4 regions of the Mesorhizobium sp. WSM4840 genome follow, and region 2 is predicted to be linked to each of the others. Evidence: predicted binding sites of a transcription regulator. Region 2 holds the regulator's gene; each other region holds the start of a gene.
The links. The regulator PhoB, encoded in region 2, activates phosphate uptake and scavenging genes when phosphate is short. The targets are predictions, from matches to a motif close to TGTCATNNANCTGTCAT.
Positions count from the first base shown of each region.

Region 1: a site for PhoB is predicted at 1,843-1,859, ahead of AC0L3I_RS03825 (ceramide glucosyltransferase). Genes of this name have one in related genera too.
Region 3: a site for PhoB is predicted at 2,161-2,177, ahead of phnF (phosphonate metabolism transcriptional regulator PhnF). Genes of this name have one in related genera too.
Region 4: a site for PhoB is predicted at 2,803-2,819, ahead of phnC (phosphonate ABC transporter ATP-binding protein). Genes of this name have one in related genera too.

Region 1 covers NZ_JBVVQD010000002.1:67,619-72,633, reverse strand. The annotation lists gene argF (ornithine carbamoyltransferase) at 1-52, shown strand, start outside; gene AC0L3I_RS03835 (Hsp33 family molecular chaperone) at 146-1,180, shown strand; gene apaG (Co2+/Mg2+ efflux protein ApaG) at 1,341-1,733, opposite strand; gene AC0L3I_RS03825 (ceramide glucosyltransferase) at 1,961-3,115, shown strand; gene AC0L3I_RS03820 (O-succinylhomoserine sulfhydrylase) at 3,162-4,352, opposite strand; SAM riboswitch at 4,427-4,504, opposite strand; gene AC0L3I_RS03815 (2'-deoxycytidine 5'-triphosphate deaminase) at 4,629-5,015, shown strand, end outside.
Region 2 covers NZ_JBVVQD010000001.1:57,634-62,648, reverse strand. The annotation lists gene pstA (phosphate ABC transporter permease PstA) at 1-655, shown strand, start outside; gene pstB (phosphate ABC transporter ATP-binding protein PstB) at 668-1,483, shown strand; gene phoU (phosphate signaling complex protein PhoU) at 1,522-2,229, shown strand; gene phoB (phosphate regulon transcriptional regulator PhoB) at 2,246-2,935, shown strand; gene AC0L3I_RS00310 (ROK family protein) at 3,132-4,379, opposite strand; gene xylF (D-xylose ABC transporter substrate-binding protein) at 4,647-5,015, shown strand, end outside.
Region 3 covers NZ_JBVVQD010000009.1:156,917-161,931, forward strand. The annotation lists gene AC0L3I_RS14920 (ABC transporter permease) at 1-4, shown strand, start outside; gene AC0L3I_RS14925 (zinc-binding alcohol dehydrogenase family protein) at 73-1,089, shown strand; gene phnF (phosphonate metabolism transcriptional regulator PhnF) at 1,383-2,135, opposite strand; gene phnG (phosphonate C-P lyase system protein PhnG) at 2,258-2,722, shown strand; gene phnH (phosphonate C-P lyase system protein PhnH) at 2,722-3,333, shown strand; gene AC0L3I_RS14945 (carbon-phosphorus lyase complex subunit) at 3,335-4,444, shown strand; gene AC0L3I_RS14950 (alpha-D-ribose 1-methylphosphonate 5-phosphate C-P-lyase PhnJ) at 4,441-5,015, shown strand, end outside.
Region 4 covers NZ_JBVVQD010000009.1:163,164-168,178, reverse strand. The annotation lists gene phnE (phosphonate ABC transporter, permease protein PhnE) at 1-747, opposite strand, end outside; gene phnD (phosphonate ABC transporter substrate-binding protein) at 823-1,731, opposite strand; gene phnC (phosphonate ABC transporter ATP-binding protein) at 1,875-2,732, opposite strand; gene AC0L3I_RS14970 (hypothetical protein) at 3,085-3,525, opposite strand; gene AC0L3I_RS14965 (DapH/DapD/GlmU-related protein) at 3,605-4,222, opposite strand; gene phnL (phosphonate C-P lyase system protein PhnL) at 4,219-4,926, opposite strand.

The DNA of each region.
Region 1 (5,015 bases), on a different contig from region 2:
GAACCGGCTCCACGCCCAGAAGGCGGTTTTGGCCTGGTGTCTGGGCGCTTGATCCGGGCCACCTTGATCCGGCACTGCGTGGTGCCTATCTCAGGCGCATCACGCAAATCGAGCGCGTTTCGACGCATGCGCCCCGGAGGGCGGCATGGCCGCGCCCTGGAGCTTTGTCATGTTGGAAACTCATCAATTGGCTGAACAACAACCCAAACTCGGCGAATTCGGCTACGCCGGCGACGATCATGTCGTGCCCTTCGAGGTCGGCCCGCTCGACGTGCGCGGCCGCACCGTCCAGCTCGGACCGATGCTCGACGCGATCCTCAGCCGTCATGACTATCCCGAGCCGGTCGCTCGCCTGCTGGCGGAAGCCTGCGTGCTGACGGTGCTGCTCGGCACCTCGCTCAAGTTCGAAGGCAAGTTCATCCTGCAGACCCGCACGGACGGACCGGTCGATATGCTGGTGGCGGATTTTTCGACGCCGCATGCGCTACGCGCCTACGCGCGCTTCGACGCCGACCGGCTGGAGGCTCTGACGTCTGCCGGCGAGACTTCGCAGCAGACGCTGCTCGGCAGCGGTGTCCTGGCGCTGACGATCGACCAGGGCGCCCACACGCAGCGCTATCAGGGCATCGTCCAGCTCGACGGCGAGACGCTGGAGGAGGCCGCGCGCACCTATTTTCGGCAGTCGGAACAGATTCCGACCGATCTCAGGCTCACCGTGGCCAAGCTGTTGACGCCCGGCGTCGGCGGCGCCCGCGAGCAATGGCGTGCCGGTGGCATCCTGGCGCAGTTCCTGCCGCAATCGCCGGACCGCATGCGCGTGCCCGATCTTCCGGGCGGCGATGGCGATCCGCGCCAGGAGATCCACGATCCGGCCGACAATTCCTGGCAGGAACTGCTGGCGTTGCTTGGCACCATCGAGCCGACGGAACTGATCGACCCGACGATCGGCGCCGAGCGGCTGCTTTACCGGCTGTTCCACGAGCACGGCGTGCGCGTCTTCGGCGGCGTACCGGTTGCCGACCTGTGCTCATGCTCCAGGGAGAAGATCCGCGGCATTCTCGGAGGCTTCTCCGCCGACGAGATCAGGGACAGCACCGAGGATGGCGGCATTCACGTCGCCTGCGAATTCTGCTCGAAACAATATGACTTCGACCCGGCGGAATTTGCCGCCGCGCAATAACGAGCGTCAGTGCTGCCTATCTGCCCGCTGGCATTCTTCCAATGGAAGTAGGAATCGCCAAATACCGAGTGCGGTGCCTTCGCAGAACTTGGGTTCCTCGCCCCACGGAGTGGAGCCACCTCTCCCCCCGCTTCGCGAGGGCGAGGAACCCAAGTGAGCGTCAATTGACGGTGCGCCGCGTGCCCGGCAGGTCGAGCGAAAAGGCGGGGATGGCGACGTCGAACGTCTCGCCCTGCTTGTTGCGCATCGTGTAGTGGCCGACCATGATGCCGGATGGCGTTGAGAGCGGGCACCCAGACGTGTATTGATAACTGTCGCCGGGGTTGAGTTCGGGCTGGTCGCCGACAACACCGGCGCCGCGCACTTCCTCGACCCGGCCGGTGCCGTCGGTGATGTGCCAATAGCGTGACAGAAGCTGCACGAATTCATCCGACTGGTTGTCGATGGTCACCTGGTAGCCCCAGACATAGCGGTTCTCCGACGGGTCGGAGCGATCTTCCAGATAGAACGGCCTGACCTGTACTTCGATGTTGCGCGTAACGGCGCTGTACATAGACTACTCCACAATATGTAGACGGAACTTTCGACCCTCTCCGCAGTCTGGTCAACGGGGTGCTTCCCGTCGCTGCCCGCCTCCTTTGCGCGCAGGTGCCGAAGAACAATGTCATTTAAGTGACACATGACAATGATGGTGTGCAGGGCCGGGCGACTCAGCATTCTGTCGAACTGTTGAAACGGCTTTCATGCGGCCGGTTTTTTTTCTGGAGTGACCAGATATCGATGGAATTGACAGTCACAGCCGCCTTCCTTTCCACAGCTCTGCTTCTTGTCAATCTCGCCAGCATCCTGCTCGCTTCGTTGAAGCTGAAGCGGCCTGGCAGGATCACGCCGCCAGCCGGCAAGGCGCCGCCGGTGTCGGTCGTCGTGCCGTCGCGCGGCGTCGAACCGTTTGCCGAGGAAACGCTCGAGCGCGCCTTCTCTCTCGACTGGCCGCGCTATGAGCTCATCTTCTGCGTCGCCCACGCCGACGACCCGGTGGTCGGGCCGATCACCGACGCGATCGCCCGCTTTCCGGCCGTGCCGGCCCGGCTGCTCGTCGGCGACGACCGCATCAGCGGCAATCCGAAACTCAACAATTGCGTGAAGGGCTGGGAGGCAGCGCGCCACCGCTGGGTCATCCTTGCCGATTCCAACGTCCTGATGTCGAGGGACTATGTCCAGCATCTGATGGCGGCATGGCGGCCGGACACTGGCCTTGTCTGCTCGACGCCGATCGGCTCGCGGCCGGACGGGTTCTGGGCGGAAGTCGAATGCGCTTTCCTCAACACGCTGCAGGCGCGCTGGCAATATACCGGCGAGGCGCTCGGCCTCGGTTTCGCCCAAGGCAAGAGCATGTTGTGGAACAAGCCCATGCTCGACGCCAATGGCGGCATCCGTGCGCTTGCCGCTGAGATCGCCGAGGATGCCGCCGCGACCAAGCTGGTCAACGGGCTTGGACTACGCGTCAATCTCGTCGCCTCGCCCTTCGAGCAGCCGCTCGGTTTGCGCACGTTTGGCGAAATCTGGTCGCGCCAGGCCCGCTGGGCACGCCTGCGCCGGGTCACCTTCCCCCTGTTCTTCGCGCCCGAAATATTGGTCGGCGCGGCGCCGCCGCTGGTGCTTGCGCTGATTGCTGCGGCCGGCGCCGGCTTCAGCCTGTCGGCAACCGCCGTCGCCGTGCTGGTAGTCGCCTATCTCCCGGAATGCGCTCTCGCCTCGGCCAAGGGCTGGCACCTGTCGCTGCGCATGATCCCGGCGATGGTTGCGCGGGACGTGATGCTTCCCGCCATCTGGGTGCGCGGCTGGCTCAGCGGTGCCGTCGACTGGCGCGGCAACACGATGACCATCCACACCAGCGCCGGTGTGGAATTGGAAGAGACCCCGTCGGGCGCCTGACCGCGCTTGGCTTGATGATTCGAGCGAAGCCGTTCGGCGCGTATCTCTATCTGGCGGCTTTCAGTGCCTGGTCGATGTCTTCGATCAGGTCATCTGTGTCCTCCAGGCCAACGGACAGCCTGAGCGTGCCTGGCCCGATGCCGAGTTCGGCACGCGCCTCATCGCTCAGATTCTTGTGCGTCGTCGTCGCCGGATGGGTGATCAGGCTCTTGGCATCGCCGAGATTGTTAGAGATCAGCACGATATCGAGCGCGTTCTGGAAGGCGAAAGCCGCCTGTTTGCCGCCCTTGACGTCGAGGCAGATCAGCGTCGAGCCGCCCGACATCTGCTTCTTGACGACCGCCGCTTGCGGGTGATCGGCGCGGCCGGGATAGATGACGCGGGCGATCTCCGGCTGCTCGGCGAGGAAGTCCGCGATCCGGCCGGCACTTTCCGTCTGCTGGCGCACGCGCAGCGGCAGCGTTTCCAGGCCCTTCAGCAGCGTCCAGGCATTGAACGGCGAGAGGCTGGGACCGGTGTGGCGGAAATAGTCGTGCAGGTTCTCGTCGATCCACTTCTTGTCCGACAGGATGACGCCGCCGAGACAGCGCCCCTGGCCGTCGATGTGCTTGGTCGCCGAATAGACGACGATGTGGGCGCCGAGCTGCAACGGCTTCTGCTGTAAGGGCGTGGCAAAGACGTTGTCGACGATCAGCCGCGCTCCGATCGAATTCGCAAGTGAGGCGACGGCTGCGATGTCGACGACTTCCAGCGTCGGATTGGTCGGGCTTTCAAGGAAGAACAGCTTTGTGTTGGGCCTGACCGCCTTTTCCCAATTGGCGATTTCGGTGCCGTCGACCAGCGTCGCCTCGATGCCGTATTTCGGCGCAAGCGTTTCGACCACCCAGCGGCAGGAGCCGAACAGCGCGCGCGCCGCCACGATGTGGTCGCCGGCCTTGGCGCTGCACAGCAACGCCGCTGTGACCGCCGCCATGCCGGATGCTGTGGCGCGGGCATCTTCGGCACCTTCCAGCGCACACATGCGCTTCTCGAACATGTCGACCGTCGGATTGGCATAGCGCGAATAGATGAAGCCCGGTTCCTCGCCCTTGAAGCGGGCTTCCGCCGCCTGCGCCGTGTCGTAGACATAGCCTTGCGTGAGATACATCGCCTCGGACGTTTCGCCGAAGCCGGAACGCAGCGTTCCTGCATGCACGAGGGCGGTCTGAGGCTTCCAGTTGCGCTTGTTGCTCGTCATCACCTTGTTCCAAACACCAAAAATGGTCCAAACACAAAAAAACCGGCCGCGAAAGTCGCAACCGGTCCATACGGCCTTTCGGCCCGACGGTCCTTTAGCGACTTGTTTAACGTGGCTGCAAGCCGACCGGCCAAATCACCACGGGATAATGACCCTTTAGACCTGCACCGCGCTTGCGTCAATTGCCGGCATGATTAAGAGGTTGTACCAGCAGGTTCCGTGGCAAGGACCTGCAACAAAACGAGACCTCGCCCGGCCTTCGAGCGGAGCCAGACTTTGCGGCAGACAGGCATTCTTCCTGATCAGGACATTTCCGCGCTGTTCCAGTCGGGCGCGCTGAAGTCGCCGCGCGCGCTTGATGCCGACCAGGTCCAGCCGGCCAGCCTCGACCTCAGGCTTGGCGACAAGGCTTGGCGGGTGCGCGCCTCCTTCCTTCCCGGCCCCAACCACAGGGTTGCTGAAAAACTCGACCGTCTGAAGCTGCACGAAATCAATCTCGCCGATGGTGCGGTGCTGGAGACGGGCTGCGTCTATATCGTGCCGCTGCTCGAGAGCCTGGCGCTTCCGGCAAGCATCTCCGCCTCCGCCAACCCGAAGAGCTCGACCGGACGGCTCGACATCTTCACCCGCGTGATGACCGATCGTGGCCACGAGTTCGACAAG
Region 2 (5,015 bases):
CGGATCGTTCCTGACCATGATCGTTACGCTCGCCATCGCCTTCCCGATCGGCGTTTCGGCGGCGATCTATCTTGAGGAATTTGCCCCCAAGAACCGGCTGACGACGATCATCGAAGTGAATATCAACAATCTGGCGGCGGTGCCTTCGATCGTCTTCGGCCTGCTTGGACTTGCCGTATTCCTGAATTTCTTCGGCATGCCGCGCTCAGCCCCGGTGGTCGGCGGCATGGTGCTGGCGCTGATGACCCTGCCGATCATCATTATCGCCTCACGCGCTTCGCTGCGCGCCGTGCCGCCGTCGATCCGCGAGGCGGCGCTTGGCATCGGAGCGTCCAAGGTCCAGACCGTATTCCATCACGTCCTGCCGCTGGCGATGCCGGGTATCATGACCGGCACCATCCTCGGAATGGCGCATGCGCTGGGTGAAACCGCGCCGCTGCTGATGATCGGCATGGTCGCCTTCATCGTCGACATTCCCGGCGGCTTCACCGATCCCGCGACGATCCTGCCGGTGCAGATATTCATGTGGGCGGATTTCCCGGAAGCCGGGTTCCAGCAGAAGACTTCGGCGGCGATTTTGATTTTGCTGCTTTTTTTGGTCATCATGAATGCCATCGCGGTGATACTGCGCAGGCGCTTCGAGCGGCGCTGGTAAGGAGTAGAGGATATGAACATCATGACGGAAGCCGGCGTCGAACAGAAACTGAGCAGCGGAACCATCGCCCCTTCGATCAAGATGAAGGGCGACAAGGTCTCTGTTCATTACGGCGAGAAGCGAGCTCTGTTCGACGTGGATCTCGATGTCCGCGAGAACCAGGTGACGGCGTTGATCGGCCCATCGGGCTGTGGCAAGTCGACCTTCCTGCGGTGCCTGAACCGAATGAACGACACCATCGATATCGCGCGGGTGAGCGGCAAGATCACGCTCGACGGCGAGGATGTCTACGACCCGAAGATCGATGTCGTCGAGCTGCGAGCCCGCGTCGGCATGGTATTCCAGAAGCCGAACCCGTTTCCGAAGTCGATCTATGAAAACGTCGCCTACGGTCCGCGCATTCACGGCCTGGCCAGGAGCAAGGCCGAGTTGGACGGCATCGTTGAATCGAGCCTGAAGAAGGCCGGCCTGTTCAACGAGGTCAAGGATCGCCTGCTCGAGTCGGGTACCGGTCTCTCCGGCGGACAGCAGCAGCGCCTGTGCATCGCGCGCGCCATCGCCGTATCGCCGGAAGTGATCCTGATGGACGAGCCCTGTTCGGCGCTCGATCCGATCGCCACCGCCCGCGTCGAGGAACTGATTGACGAACTGCGCCAGAACTACACGATCGTCATCGTCACCCATTCGATGCAGCAGGCAGCGCGCGTGTCGCAACGCACGGCGATGTTCCATCTCGGCTATCTGGTCGAGGAGGGCGCGACCGACAAGATGTTCACCAACCCCGACGACAAGCGCACCCAGGACTACATCACCGGCCGGTTCGGCTGAGCGGTCCGGCGGCGAATTTCGAACACGAGGACAGTATCATGGGTGAACACACCGTCGCATCTTTCGACGAGGAACTGGAGCACATCGACAGGCTGATCCGCGATATGGACGAGCTCGCCGCCGCGATGGTCGCAGCCTCGATCCGCGCGTTGCTTGCATCAGACAATGCGATGGCGCAGCGCGTCGTCTCGGACGACGCCATCATGGATGCGCGGCAGCGCGAACTCGACGATAGTGCGATCACGCTGATCGCCAAGCGGCAGCCGATGGCGCAAGATCTGCGCGCCGTGGTTGGCGCAATCCGCATGGCCGGCGATCTCGAGCGCATCGGCGACCTGGCCAAGAACATAGCCAAGCGGGTCAGCGCAGTCGGGCAGAGCGCCACGCCGCGTAATCTCTCGCACGGTATCGACGCGATGGCGGATCTCGTTCTTGTGCAGCTCCGCGGCGTGGTCGAGCACTATGTGTCGCGCAATGCCGGCGCGTTGAAAGAACTGCGCGCCGACGACCAGAAGATCGACGTGAAATACACGGCGGTTTTTCGCGAACTCCTGACCTACATGATGGAGGATCCGCGCAACATCACCGCCTGCACGCATCTTCTGTTCTGCGCCAAGAATCTCGAGCGTATCGGCGATCACGTCACCAACATCGCCGAAAACGCCTACTATGTCGTGACCGGGCAGCAATTGCCGGCGGATCGCCCGAAGCTCGACGAAACGACGATGTCGGCGCCGGCGACATGACGGGGGTGACCGGTCGATGATCGCGCCACGCATCATGGTGGTGGAGGACGAAGAGCCGCTGGGCGTCCTCCTCCGCTACAATCTGGAATCCGAAGGCTATCAGGTCGAGGTGGTGACGCGCGGCGACGAGGCCGAAATCCGGCTGCAGGAAAACGTGCCCGATCTTCTGGTGCTCGACTGGATGGTGCCGGCGGTTTCCGGCATCGAGCTTTGCCGACGCCTTCGGATGCGCCCCGAAACCGAGCGGCTGCCGATCATCATGCTGACCGCACGCGGCGAGGAGAGCGACCGGGTGCGCGGCCTCTCGACAGGGGCCGACGACTACCTGGTCAAGCCGTTCTCGACACCGGAATTCATGGCCAGGATCAAGGCGCTGCTGCGCCGCGCCAAGCCCGAAGTGCTGTCCAGCGTGCTGAAGGTCGGCGACATCATGCTCGATCGCGAATCGCACAGGGTCTATCGCAAGAAGAGCGAGATCCGGCTCGGGCCGACCGAATTCCGGCTGCTCGAATTCATGATGCGGCACCCAGGTCGGGTCTTCTCGCGCAGCCAGTTGCTCGATAATGTCTGGGGCGAGACGATCTACATCGACGAGCGCACGGTGGACGTCCATGTCGGCCGGTTGCGCAAGGCGGTCAACAATGGGCGCATGCCCGATGTCATCCGCACCATCCGCGGTGCGGGCTATGCGATCAGGGAAGACTAGCTGATATTCAGGTGATGCCGGCCTGCGACCGGCGATTTCCTGCGCTTCCGGTACTTACCCAAAAGTACGCTCCGTTCCGGTTCTCGGAACTCGCCCAGTCTGGTCGCTTCGCGCCCGTCTTCGAGCCCGGCGCGGCCTGACCTGAATCTCAACACATCCCCAAGTCGCATTCCGCCTTTGTTCCTTGCCTTCGGACTCACGCCACGTCCTTCCTGATCGTGCCGGACTTCCCTTGCGCGCCCGGCGCGAAAATCTCCTGGTCGACGAAGCTCAGCGCTCGCAAGGCGCAGCCTTCGCGGATCAGCGGCAGCTCGTTCGTCTCGGTGTCGAAGGAAATCGAACCCGAATGCTGGCCGCCGGCGGTCTGGGCGATGGCCTCGCGCAGGGCCGGCTCGATCAGGTCGAAGGCGGCAGCGCTGGCGCCGACCATGGCGACCGGCGCCGGATCGATCAGCGCGAACAGGCTGCCAAGCCCGAAGCCGAGCGCTTCGCCGGCCTTGCGGTAGGCTTCGCGCTCCGGTCCGTCCGTCTGGCGCGCCCGGGCCGCCAGTGCCCGCATCTCGGCGTCGCTGACATCGGCGACCGGCTCTGCGTTCTCGCTCAATTGCCTTGCGTTGCGCCAGATGGCGTAGTTGCCGGCATAGGCCTCGACGCAGCCGCGCCGCCCGCAGCGGCAAAGCGCGCCGCCCGGCCGATGAATCATGTGGCCGAATTCGCCGCCCGAGGAATGGGTGCCGGTGAACAGTTCGCCCTTCAGCACCAGCCCCATACCGATGCCGTGCGAGAGCAGGATGGCGATGAAATCGTCGCGATAGCGATCCGGGTCGCGCCAGCGCAGCGCCACGGCCATCATGTTGCAGTCGTTCTCCATGATGGCCGGGATGCCGAACTCGCGTTCCAGAATGTCGGCGAAGGCGATGTTCGTCTGCGGCGTGATCGGCGACCACAACATGGCGCGCGCATGCGAATCGGTGATGCCCTGGATCGCCAGCGCGATGCGGGCGACGCTTTGGACGTCGAGGTCGGGGTCTTCGATCCGGCGCCGCACGATGGCGACACATTCGTCGATCAGCTCGTCGCGCGACATGGTCAGCGTGTCCAGCCGGCGCTGTTCCTCGGCGACCACCTGTCCGGCATAATCGATGACAGCGACCGACAGGAAATTCAGCGACAACACGACCGCCAATACCGCAGCGGCTTCCGGTTTGAGGCTGAGGCCGACCTGCGGTCGGCCGCGTTTCATCGAAACGGTCTCGCTCGCCTTGCTCTCGGTCAGGATGCCTTCCTGGATCAGGTCGGAAGAAATCGCCGATATGGTCGAATGACTGAGGCCGGTGGTTGCTGCGATCTCGGTCCGTGACGGCTGGCCGGCCCGGCGTACGGCCGAAATCACCATCGCCCGGTTGCGCCGGCGCAAATCGTCATGGCGGATTCCAACCGACATTTTTTTGCTTCCTCCCTATTGCCGCGGCCGCTCATGAACCGGAAGCCGTCAGTAATGTCCGACAAATACTGGCAGAAGCAGAAGGGCCTGTCATTGTTTATTCCGAGGCTCGAAAAAAAGCCGGCAGGCCAACAAAATCCATCAGAATTGGTGTTGACAGTGCTTCGGCGTTGGACCAGTATTTTTTCGAGGCTCGAAAAAATAGGAGCCTTTGTGCCGGCCTTCGGGCCAGTTGGTCGCGCCGTACGCGGCGCAGGGAGGAAAATCATGAAGAGATTCACAGCCGCCATTCTGGCGGGGGTCGCCATGTCGCTGACGCTCGCGTCGGTCGCACAGGCCAAGGACAAGGTCATTGGCGTTTCGTGGTCGAACTTCCAGGAAGAGCGTTGGAAGACCGACGAAGCCGCCATGAAGTCGGCGATCGAGGCCGCCGGCGACAAGTATATTTCCGCCGATGCACAGTCCAATCCCGGCAAGCAGCTGACCGATGTCGAGAGCCTGATCTCGCAGGGCGCCAACGCGCTGATCATCCTTGCGCAGGATGCCTCGGCCATCGGGCCGGCGGTGCAGAAGGCGCTGGACGAAGGCATTCCGGTCGTCGGCTATGACCGGCTGATCGAGAACAAGGACGTGTTC
Region 3 (5,015 bases), on a different contig from region 2:
GTAGACTATCTTAACATCCGCCGGCCCGGCGCTAACGGGACCGGCGGTGCCATGAACCAACTGGATTGAAGCATGAAAGCCGTCGTCTGCCGTTCGCCCGGCAATCTTGTTGTGGAAGACCGCCCGGCGCCAAGCACACCACCGCCGGGCTGGGCGCTGGTCGCGGTCAGTCATGTCGGCATCTGCGGCACCGACTATCACATCTTCGAGGGCAAGCATCCATTCCTCGCCTATCCCCGCATCATGGGTCACGAGGTCTCCGGCACCGTGATCGAAATTGGCGAGGACGTCGATCTGGCCATCGGCGAGCCGGTGATCATCAACCCGTATCTCGCCTGCGGCAAATGCATCGCCTGCCGCCAAGGCAAGCCGAATTGCTGCGTCAGGATCGAAGTGCTCGGCGTCCACCGCGACGGCGCCATGTGCGAACGGATCCTGGTGCCGGCGCAAAATCTTTATCCGGCAAACGGCCTGTCGCTGGCGGATGCCGCCGCTGTCGAATTCCTGGCGATCGGGGCGCACGCCGTGCGGCGCTCGCTGGCTGATCCTGGCGCGCGCACGCTGGTCATCGGCGCCGGGCCGATCGGCCTCGGCACGGCGCTGTTTGCCCGTATCGCCGGTCTCGACGTGACGCTGCTCGACATGAGTGCCGAGAGGCTGGGTTTTGCCGCAAGCGAACTCGGCTTCGCCACCCTCGACGGTTCGCGGCAGTCTGCGACCGACCTGGTGCGCGAGGCGACCGGCGGCGAAGGCTTTGACGCGGTCTTCGATGCTACCGGCAACACCCAGTCCGTGCAGTCGGCCTTTGCCCATGTCGCGCATGGCGGGACGCTGGTCCTGGTCAGCGTCGTCAAGGACGACATCGTCTTTTCCGACCCCGAATTCCACAAGCGCGAGATGACGCTGATCGGCAGCCGCAACGCGCTGCGCGCCGACTTCGACCATGTCGCCGCTTCGATCCGCGACGGTGCTGTGCCGCTGGCAAAGCTCGTCACCCATCGCACGACGCTTGGCGACACACCGCGCGACCTCGCCCGCTGGGCGCATGAGAAATCCGGCCTCATCAAGGCCGTCATTCAGGTCGGATGAGATGTCGGTCTGGCACGAAAAATTCGGCGGGCGATATTGCAGGATTGGCAGAGCGCATGCCTTGGCGATTAGCCGAAACATCCATCACTTCGTCATCCTATGGCGGAGCAAAGGAGCGAAGCGACGCGGCGAAGACCATAGGATCCATGCCGTTACATACGAGCGTTGCAGCAGTACCGAACGACCTCTGTCTTGCGCCGTCTTTACTCTTCGCGCGAGGTCACGGCATGGATCCTTGGGTCTTCGCGACGGAGCTGCGCTCCTGCTTCGCCCAAGGATGACGACGTTGAAGGCTAATCGTTCACCGACAGCCTCAGCTCCACGCGCTCCGCTGAAAAGCGCGACTCCGCAAACTGGATCGGCTCGCCGTCCGGCGTAACGTTGACCGCGACCGTGACCAGCACGATGGCGCCGGGCTGCAGATCGAGATCGGCAAGGTCGGCGGCGTCCGCGTGGCGGGCCGACAGCACCGTCGATTGCCTGAGATAGTCGCCGATGCCGAAACGCCGCAATGAGGCCGTCACCGATCCGGTTTCGGCCATGGCGGCATCGATGCCGGCGAAGCGAGCCGCATCAAACCAGCCGGTGGCACGCGAGACCGGTTGCCCATCGGCTTCGCCGCGTGTCTCGAGGCGTATGACAGTCGAACCCTTGGTAACCCCCAGCCCTTCGGCGACGCGCCGGCTGGCCGGCTCGACCGCCGATTCGAGTAGCACGCTGCGACGCTCCGACGCCTGCCCTTGCAAGCCCTCCGAAAACCGGGTGCGGGCGCCGATCGGATAGGACAGGCGCTTGCGCGACAGCACGAAGGTGCCGCGCCCCTGTTCGGCCCTGAGCACGCCATCCTGCACCAGTGCGGCGATGGCGCTGCGCACCGTATGGCGGTTGACGCCATAGCGCTCGGCCAGTGCAACTTCCGGTGGCAACGCAGCATTCTCGGCGAAGTCGCCGACGGCGATCGAATGCAGGATCTGCTCGGCGATCTGCCGCCACAGCGAGACGCCGCTGCGCCGCTCCAAGCTGCTGGCGATCTGCTGACCGATCATCTCTTTGCCCCGAGCTTTTTCGCCGTGTCATCCATCCGTCATGGACAGGCTTTAGAGAATAGGTATAATTTGTATAATTGTCTACATCATTATACAAATTGGAACGAGAAGGAACGGCGGCCATGCGAGAACAGGAAGCGCGCGATCAGCAGCTTGAGCGCAAGGCCGTCATGGCGACGCTGGCGCAATCGACCGGCGACGATATCGTCCGCCTCTGGAACCAAGCCGGCCTGCCTTCGCAAGCAGAACTCCTGCGCGGCCCCGAAACCGGCCTGGTCACCGTGCGTGGCCGCATCGGCGGCGGCGGCGCGCCGTTCAACGTCGGCGAGGCGACGGTCACCCGCGCCACCGTCCGGCTCGCATCCGGACAGGTCGGCCACTGCTACGCGCTCGGCCGTGACAAGCAGAAAGCAAAACTGGCGGCGATCGCCGACGCGCTCTGGCAGGATCCCGCCCGCCGCAACGAGGTCGAGACCAAACTCATTGCGCCTCTGCAGGCCGCGCTGGCCAGCGCACGTGAACGGCGGCGCGCCGAGACGGCGGCAACCAAGGTCGATTTCTTCACCATGGTACGCGGAGAAGACTGATGGAAATCGCAACCCAAGCGATCGAGGGCGGCTTTGCCGATCCGGTGTTCGACGCCCAGACGGTGTTCCGCGCCGTGATGGACGCAATGGCGCGGCCGGGCATCCTGCAACCCCTGCCGGTCTTTGCCAGCCCGCCCGCGCCGCTGTCGGCCACCGCGGGCGCCATCGCGCTGGCGCTGTGCGACAACGACACGCCGCTCTGGCTCGATCTCGTTTTGCAGGCCCCGGCAGCGGTGAAATCCTGGCTTGGTTTCCACACCGGCGCACCACTGGCCAACACGCCAGCCGATGCGCATTTCGCGCTGATCGCCACGCCGGCCGAGATGATGGCGCTCGACGGCTTTTCACAAGGCACCCAGGACTATCCCGACCGCTCGACGACGCTGATCCTGCAGGTGAGCGATCTCGTCTCGGGCGCCCCTCTGCTACTCGAAGGTCCTGGCATCGAAACAACCGCGACAATCGCGCCGGCGCAGATGCCGCGCCACTTCGTCGAACAATGGAAGCAGAACAATCAGCGTTTTCCCCGTGGTGTCGACATCATCCTCGCCACCCCGGAAGGCGTTGCCTGCCTGCCGCGCACGACGCGCATCAAGACGATGGAGGCGTGATATGTATGTCGCAGTAAAAGGCGGCGAAGCGGCCATTGCCAACGCCCACGCCCTGCTCGCCGACCGCCGCCGCGGCGACCGTTCGGTGCCGGCGCTTCGCCTCGACCAGATCGTCGAGCAGCTGGCGCTCGGCGTCGACCGGGTGATGAGCGAAGGTTCGCTCTATGATAGGGAATTGGCGGCGCTCGCCATCGTTCAGGCGCGCGGCGACATGATCGAGGCGATCTTCCTGGTTCGCGCCTATCGCACCACGCTGCCACGCTTCGGCTATACCAGGGCGATCGACACCGGCGCGATGCTGGTCGAGCGGCGCGTGTCGGCGACCTACAAGGACCTGCCCGGCGGCCAGCTGCTCGGCCCGACCTTCGACTACACCCACCGGCTGCTCGATCCCGAACTTGCGGCCGGCGGCGATGTCGCCGAGCCGCTGCAGCGCGCCAGCGAGGCGGAAGCCATGCCGCGCGTCTCCGCCATCCTCGCCCGCGAAGGCCTGATCGAACCCGATGGTGACATGCCGCAGGACCATGTCCCCGGCGATATCACCCGCGAGCCGCTGGAATTCCCGATGGCGCGCGACATCCGCCTGCAGGCGCTGTCACGCGGCGATGAGGGTTTTTTGCTGGCGCTCGGCTATTCCACCCAGCGCGGCTATGCCCGCAACCATCCGTTCGTCGGCGAGGTTCGCATCGGCGAGGTCGAGCTGGAACTCGACGTGCCGGAGCTGCCATTCGCCGTACCGCTGGGTACTGCGCGTGTCACCGAGTGCCAGATGGTCAACCAGTTCAAGGGCTCGGCCAAGGCGCCGCCGCAATTCACCCGCGGCTACGGCCTCGTCTTCGGCCAGAGCGAGCGCAAGGCGATGGCCATGGCGCTATGCGACCGCGCGCTTCGTGCAACCGAATTCGGCGAAGATGTCGTCGCCGCTGCCCAGGACGAAGAATTCGTCATCTCGCATTCCGACAATGTCCAGGCGACCGGTTTCGTCGAGCACCTCAAGCTGCCGCACTATGTCGACTTCCAGGCAGAGCTCGACCTGGTGCGCCGCATGCGCGCCGAGCATGACGCCCGCGAGAACGGCAAGATGGAAGAAAAAAGGGAGGCCGCGGAATGACCGCGCGACCAGCTGACATCGCCAGCTACAACTTCGCCTATCTCGACGAGCAGACCAAGCGGATGATCCGCCGCGCGATCCTCAAGGGCATCGCCATTCCCGGCTATCAGGTGCCGTTCGCCTCGCGCGAGATGCCGATGCCCTATGGCTGGGGCACCGGCGGCGTCCAGGTCACCGCATCGATCATCGGGCCCGACGACGTGCTGAAGGTCATCGACCAGGGCGCCGACGACACCACCAATGCCGTTTCGATCCGCGCCTTCTTCAAGAAGGTCGCCAATGTCGCCGTCACCACCGAGACGGCCAAGGCGACCATTATCCAGACCCGCCACCGCATCCCCGAACATCCGCTGACATCGGGCCAGGTGCTGGTCTATCAGGTGCCGATTCCCGAGCCGCTGCGCTTCCTCGAGCCGCGCGAGACGGAAACGCGGAAAATGCATGCGCTGGAAGAATACGGCCTCATGCATGTAAAACTCTACGAAGATATCGCCAGGCACGGCCGCATCGCCACCACCTACGCCTATCCGGTCAAGGTCGAGGGCCGCTATGTGATGGATCCCTCGCCGAC
Region 4 (5,015 bases), on a different contig from region 2:
GAAATAGCTCATGAAGTTGGGCAGGACCTGGGGCACGATGCCGAACCACACCCGCTCCACCCAGTTGGCGCCAACGGCGCGCAGACCTTCTTCAGGCTTCATGTCGGCATTCTCGACCACTTCGAAGAACATTTTTCCGAGCGCGCCGACGGTATGGATGCTGACCGCAATGATCGCCGGAATGGGTCCAAGCGAGAAAATCGCGAGAAAGAAGCCGGCAATAACAATTTCCGGAAAGGCGCGGACGATTTCAAGGAAGCGACGCGTGGCGAAACGGAGCCAGCGGTTGGCCGTGATATTGCTCGCGGCGAGGAAGCAGAGCAGGAAACCGAATGTAGAGCCTACGAGCGTCGAAAACAGGGCGATGTTCAGCGTCTCGATCATCCGGTGGAAATATTCCGGAATGTAGATGCTTTGGGTCAGGTAGACCCGGCCTTCGGGGTAGTCGAACTTGAGGCTGCCATCGTCATAAGGGGACGGCAGGTCGAACAGCGCGCGCACCGGGTCGAACCAGTCGCGCGGCTTCAGCTCGGTGAAAAAGTCGGCGATGTAGGGAAGGCGGTCGAAGAACTTTCCGGCGTTGGTTTCGTTGGCGAACCAGAGCGAGCCAGAGAGTGCAAGAAACAAGAAGCCCAGGCCTCCGATCGTGTAAAGGCGCCGGCGAGCGGCGAGGTCGCGCCAGTGCCGCTCGACAGTAGCTCCCTCCGGTGAAAGCGCAGGCGCGCGGTAAACGTTGGTCGCACTCATCGATAGATCCCCGGCCCCTGATGCGGCAACGCCGCCGGCGGCACATGACCCCGGCGGCGTTGTAGCAGTTTGTTTTTACGAGCCGATCTTCGCCTTACGGGCGTCGATGATCGGCTGATAGAATTCTGGGGTGACCGGTGAATAGCCCTTGTAATCGCCGCCTTGTATCGCCGAGAAACACGCCGGATCGGTTTCCGGAAGCTTGGTCAGGAAATCGGTGATCTTCTGCTTGGCGCCGGCGTCGATCGACGTACGCAATACCAGCGGGCCGTTCGGGATCAGCGGCGACTGCCACAATTCGACGAGGTCGTCCATCTTGAGGACACCCTTGTCGACCATCTTGCGCAGATTGCCCGAGCTGTAGCCGTCGTTGAAGTCGCCGACGCCCGAAGCCCAGGTGGTGCCGGCATCGAACGTACCCTTCAGGACTTCAAGGACAAGCTGTTCATGGCCGCCACCGAAACCGGTCGACGCGAAGTAGCTCTTCACATCCATGCCGATGTCCTTGGGCAGTGAAGTCACCGGGATCAGGTAACCAGAAGTCGAATCGGGATCGGCGAAACCGAGTTTCTTGCCCTTCATGTCGGCGAGCGTCTTGATGCCGGAATCAGCACGGGCAACCATGACCGAATGGTAGCCGGTCGAACCGTCGGTCTGGACCGTCGTCAGGATCGGCTGAACCGCGTCCTTGTTTTCGAGATAGATCTTGGCGTAGCCGGAAGCGCCCAGTTCGGCAAAGTCAAGCGTGCCGCCGAGCAGGCCCTGGATGACGCCGTCGTAATCGGCGGCCGGGAACAGCGAAACTTTCTCGACGCCGAGGACTTCTTTGATGTGGTCGGCGAAGCACTGGTAATTGCGCAGACGGTCGGCTTCGTTCTCGCCGCCCAGAATGCCGACGCGGAACTCCTTCAGGTCCTGTGCCTGGACCGTGCCCACCGCCATGGCGAGGATGGAAACGGCACCGAAGATTATCTTTCTAAACATTTCGCGTCTCTCCTGTTGGTTCCGGCATCGCGCCGGCAGCGTTCGAATTTTGACAGCGCCCTTGACGCGGGCTGGCGATCCAGGTGCTCTTCGGTTGTCCATGACCTTTCGTATACCGGTATCCACTTTCCGGGATCATGGAACTAGTAGCCTGGAAATGCGGGCTCGAGCGGTCCGGTGGATGCGGCGATTTTTTGCTTGATGGTGACGCTGGTCGAGGTGATGGCCTCGGAGATTTCGCCGCCATTGCTGTCGGCGCCGTAGACCATGCGCACAGCCTCGCGGTTGAGCTCTTCGGGTGGGCCGTCGAACACGACCTTGCCGGCGGCCATGCCGATGATGCGGTTGCAATAGGTGCGCGCGGTATCCAGCGTGTGCAGATTGGTGACGACGGTGAGGCCCTCGCGCAGATTGATGTCCTGCAGCGAATCCATCACCACTTTGGCGTTGAGCGGGTCGAGCGAGGCGATCGGCTCGTCGGCGAGGATGACTTTCGGCTGCTGCATCATGGCGCGGGCAATCGCAACGCGCTGCTGCTGGCCGCCGGACAACGTGCCGGCCGGTTGCAGCGCCGTGCGGGCGATGTCGAGACGCTCGAGCGCCGCGATCGCCTCGGCCCGTTCCTCGCGGGAGAAGACACCGAGCAGATTGACAAGGGTCGAGCGGTGATTGAGCCGGCCGAGCAGGACATTGGTCAGCACGTCGAGACGCGGCACCAGGTTGAATTGCTGAAAGATCATGGCGCAATCGCGCTGCCACCGCCTGAGCAGCGAACCGCGCAGGTTGGAAACTTCGGCGCCGTCAAAGAAAATCGAGCCCTGGCTCGGATCGATAAGGCGGTTGATCATCCGCAAAAGCGTCGACTTGCCGGCGCCCGAGCGGCCGATGATGCCGACCATCTGCCCGTGCGGGATCAAGATGTCGACATTGCTGACGGCGGTGTTCCTGCCAAACCGGCGGGTGACACCGCGGATCTCGAGCGTGGCTGAGGTTGCTGACATAGGCAAGTTCCAGTCCAGTCGCGTTTCGAAGGTCCGTTAACCTTCGCTAGCGCAGCCGCATGAAACCGCGGTGTCGGATTGATGTCAGTTTTGTTACCGTCCACAGGTGCAGAGGCGACGCGCTGTCAACCCAGGACCAGGGGGTCCTCGAGAATGTATGGCAGACGACAGTTTGCCGGGCTCGACGAGCAAATTGTATGCGCTGTTGGAGCGCTTGCCGAGATGCACGGGAGGGTTCGGGTTAGAGCCGGCAAAAATCCGGCTAGCGAAGGTTTCACGGAGTGAAGCATGGCGATCTCCAGGGAAGACCGCCTCCTGTCCGAGTCATGTGTCATGCATATGAAAGGAACCTTCAAAGACAGGGGTTTAACAAGGGCTCGCGATCGACTTCGAGCAACTTGTCCATGTTGGCGGTGCTCTGGCTGGGATCGACAGACTTGAGCGAATTGTAGAGTGCCATGCTCTCGCCCTCCAGCTCACAAGAGGCGGTGCCGCGTTGAGCTTGGCGCGCACGGATCTGGTTCTGCCGTTCGTCCAGCGCAGCTTGCGTGGTGTCCGAGTTCCTGATGATGAAGGCGTTCATGCGGTCGATCCCTGACTGAAGGAAGTCGAGAAAATCACGATCTTGCTTCGGAGCGCAGTTTTCACCGATCGCGTGGATTGATGCATAGATCATCCAGATGCAAAGGACCGCGCCGCGAGGATCCATCTTCGGCACCTGGTTGGCAGGCGCTTGTTGAGGCAAGAGAGTCACCAGCGCAACCAGGCAAAATCCTACCCATCGTCTGATCATGCCAATCCTTACGTTTTTTTCTTACGACTTTTTGCCCGGCAATCGTCAATTAAAAGGCGACAGCGTTGAGCAAGGGACGTTAGCCGCCATATTTTTCCAGAAACGCTTCCGCCGCAAGCGCGCGGAAATCGTCGAGCGCGGCGCGTAGTTGGGCGTGGTCCCAATCCCACCAGGCGAGTGCCTGATAGCGTTCCACCGTGCGGCGGTCGAAACGTTCGCGGATCGGTTTGGCCGGCACGCCGCCGACGATGGTGTAGGGCGCGACGTCCTTCGACACCACGGCGCCGGCGCCGACCGCCGCGCCATCGCCTATGGTGACGCTGGGCAGGATGGTCGAGCCGTGGCCAAGCCAGGTGTCGTGGCCGATGGTGACGCGCCTGGCACGGCGCTGGGCAAAGAATTTGCTCTCGTGCTCGGCGTCGTCCCAATAGTCCGAGGCACGATAGGTGAAATGGTGCAGCGTTGGCCGCCAGGTCGGATGGTTGGTGGCGTTGATGCGCACGCTGGCGGCGATGTTGGCGAATTTGCCGATCGTCGCGCACCAGGCGCTGCAGTCCTGCATCATGTAGGAATAGTCGCCGATCGTGCTCTCCGAAACCCGGCAGCGTTCGGCGATCTCGGTCCAGCGACCGAGCGTCGAGTTCTCGACTTCCGCCGTTTCGTGGACCAGCGGCGTTTCCGACAGTTTTCGGGTCACGCGGCGATTTTTCCGGCGGCAAAAGCGGTCACGTCGATGACGCGGTCGGCCACTGCCTCGCGCACGTCGTGGTCGTGGAAGATGCCGAGCAGGGCGACGCCGGCCGCCTTCTTGGCGGCGATCAGCGCAATCACCACGTCGCGGTTCCTGGCATCGAGCGAAGCGGTCGGCTCGTCGAGCAGCAGGATCGGGTGCTCGGTGATGAAGCCGCGCGCGATGTTGACGCGCTGCTGCTCGCCGCCGGAAAAGGTCGCCGGGGGCAGCGCCCAGAGTTTCTCCGGCAGGTTGAGCTGCGCCAGCAAGGCGCACGCCTTGCCGCGCGCGACCTCACGGTCCTCGCCGCGTTCGACCAGCGGTTCGGCAACGACGTCGAGGGCGGAGACGCGCGGCACGGTGCGCAGGAACTGGCTGACATAGCCGATCGTGAGCCGGCGCACGGCAAGCACGGTGCGCGGGCTGGCCGTCGCGAGATCGATGAGCCCGTCCTCGTGCTGGACGATGATCTGGCCTACGTCGACGGCGTAGTTGCCGTAGAGCATCTTCAGGATCGAGCTCTTGCCGGCACCGGACGGGCCGCCGAGCACGGCACATTCGCCGCTCCTGATCGAGAACGACACGCCGGCGACGACAGGCAGTTTGATGCCGTCGCGCAGATGCATGGTGAAGCTCTTGGCGACATCGGAGACGACGAGCGGGGTTGCCATCAGAATGTGCTCCATTCGCCATTCGTTTGCGGGCCAACATCCCCCTCTGGCCTGCCGGCCATCTCCCCCTCAAGGGGGGAGATTGGATG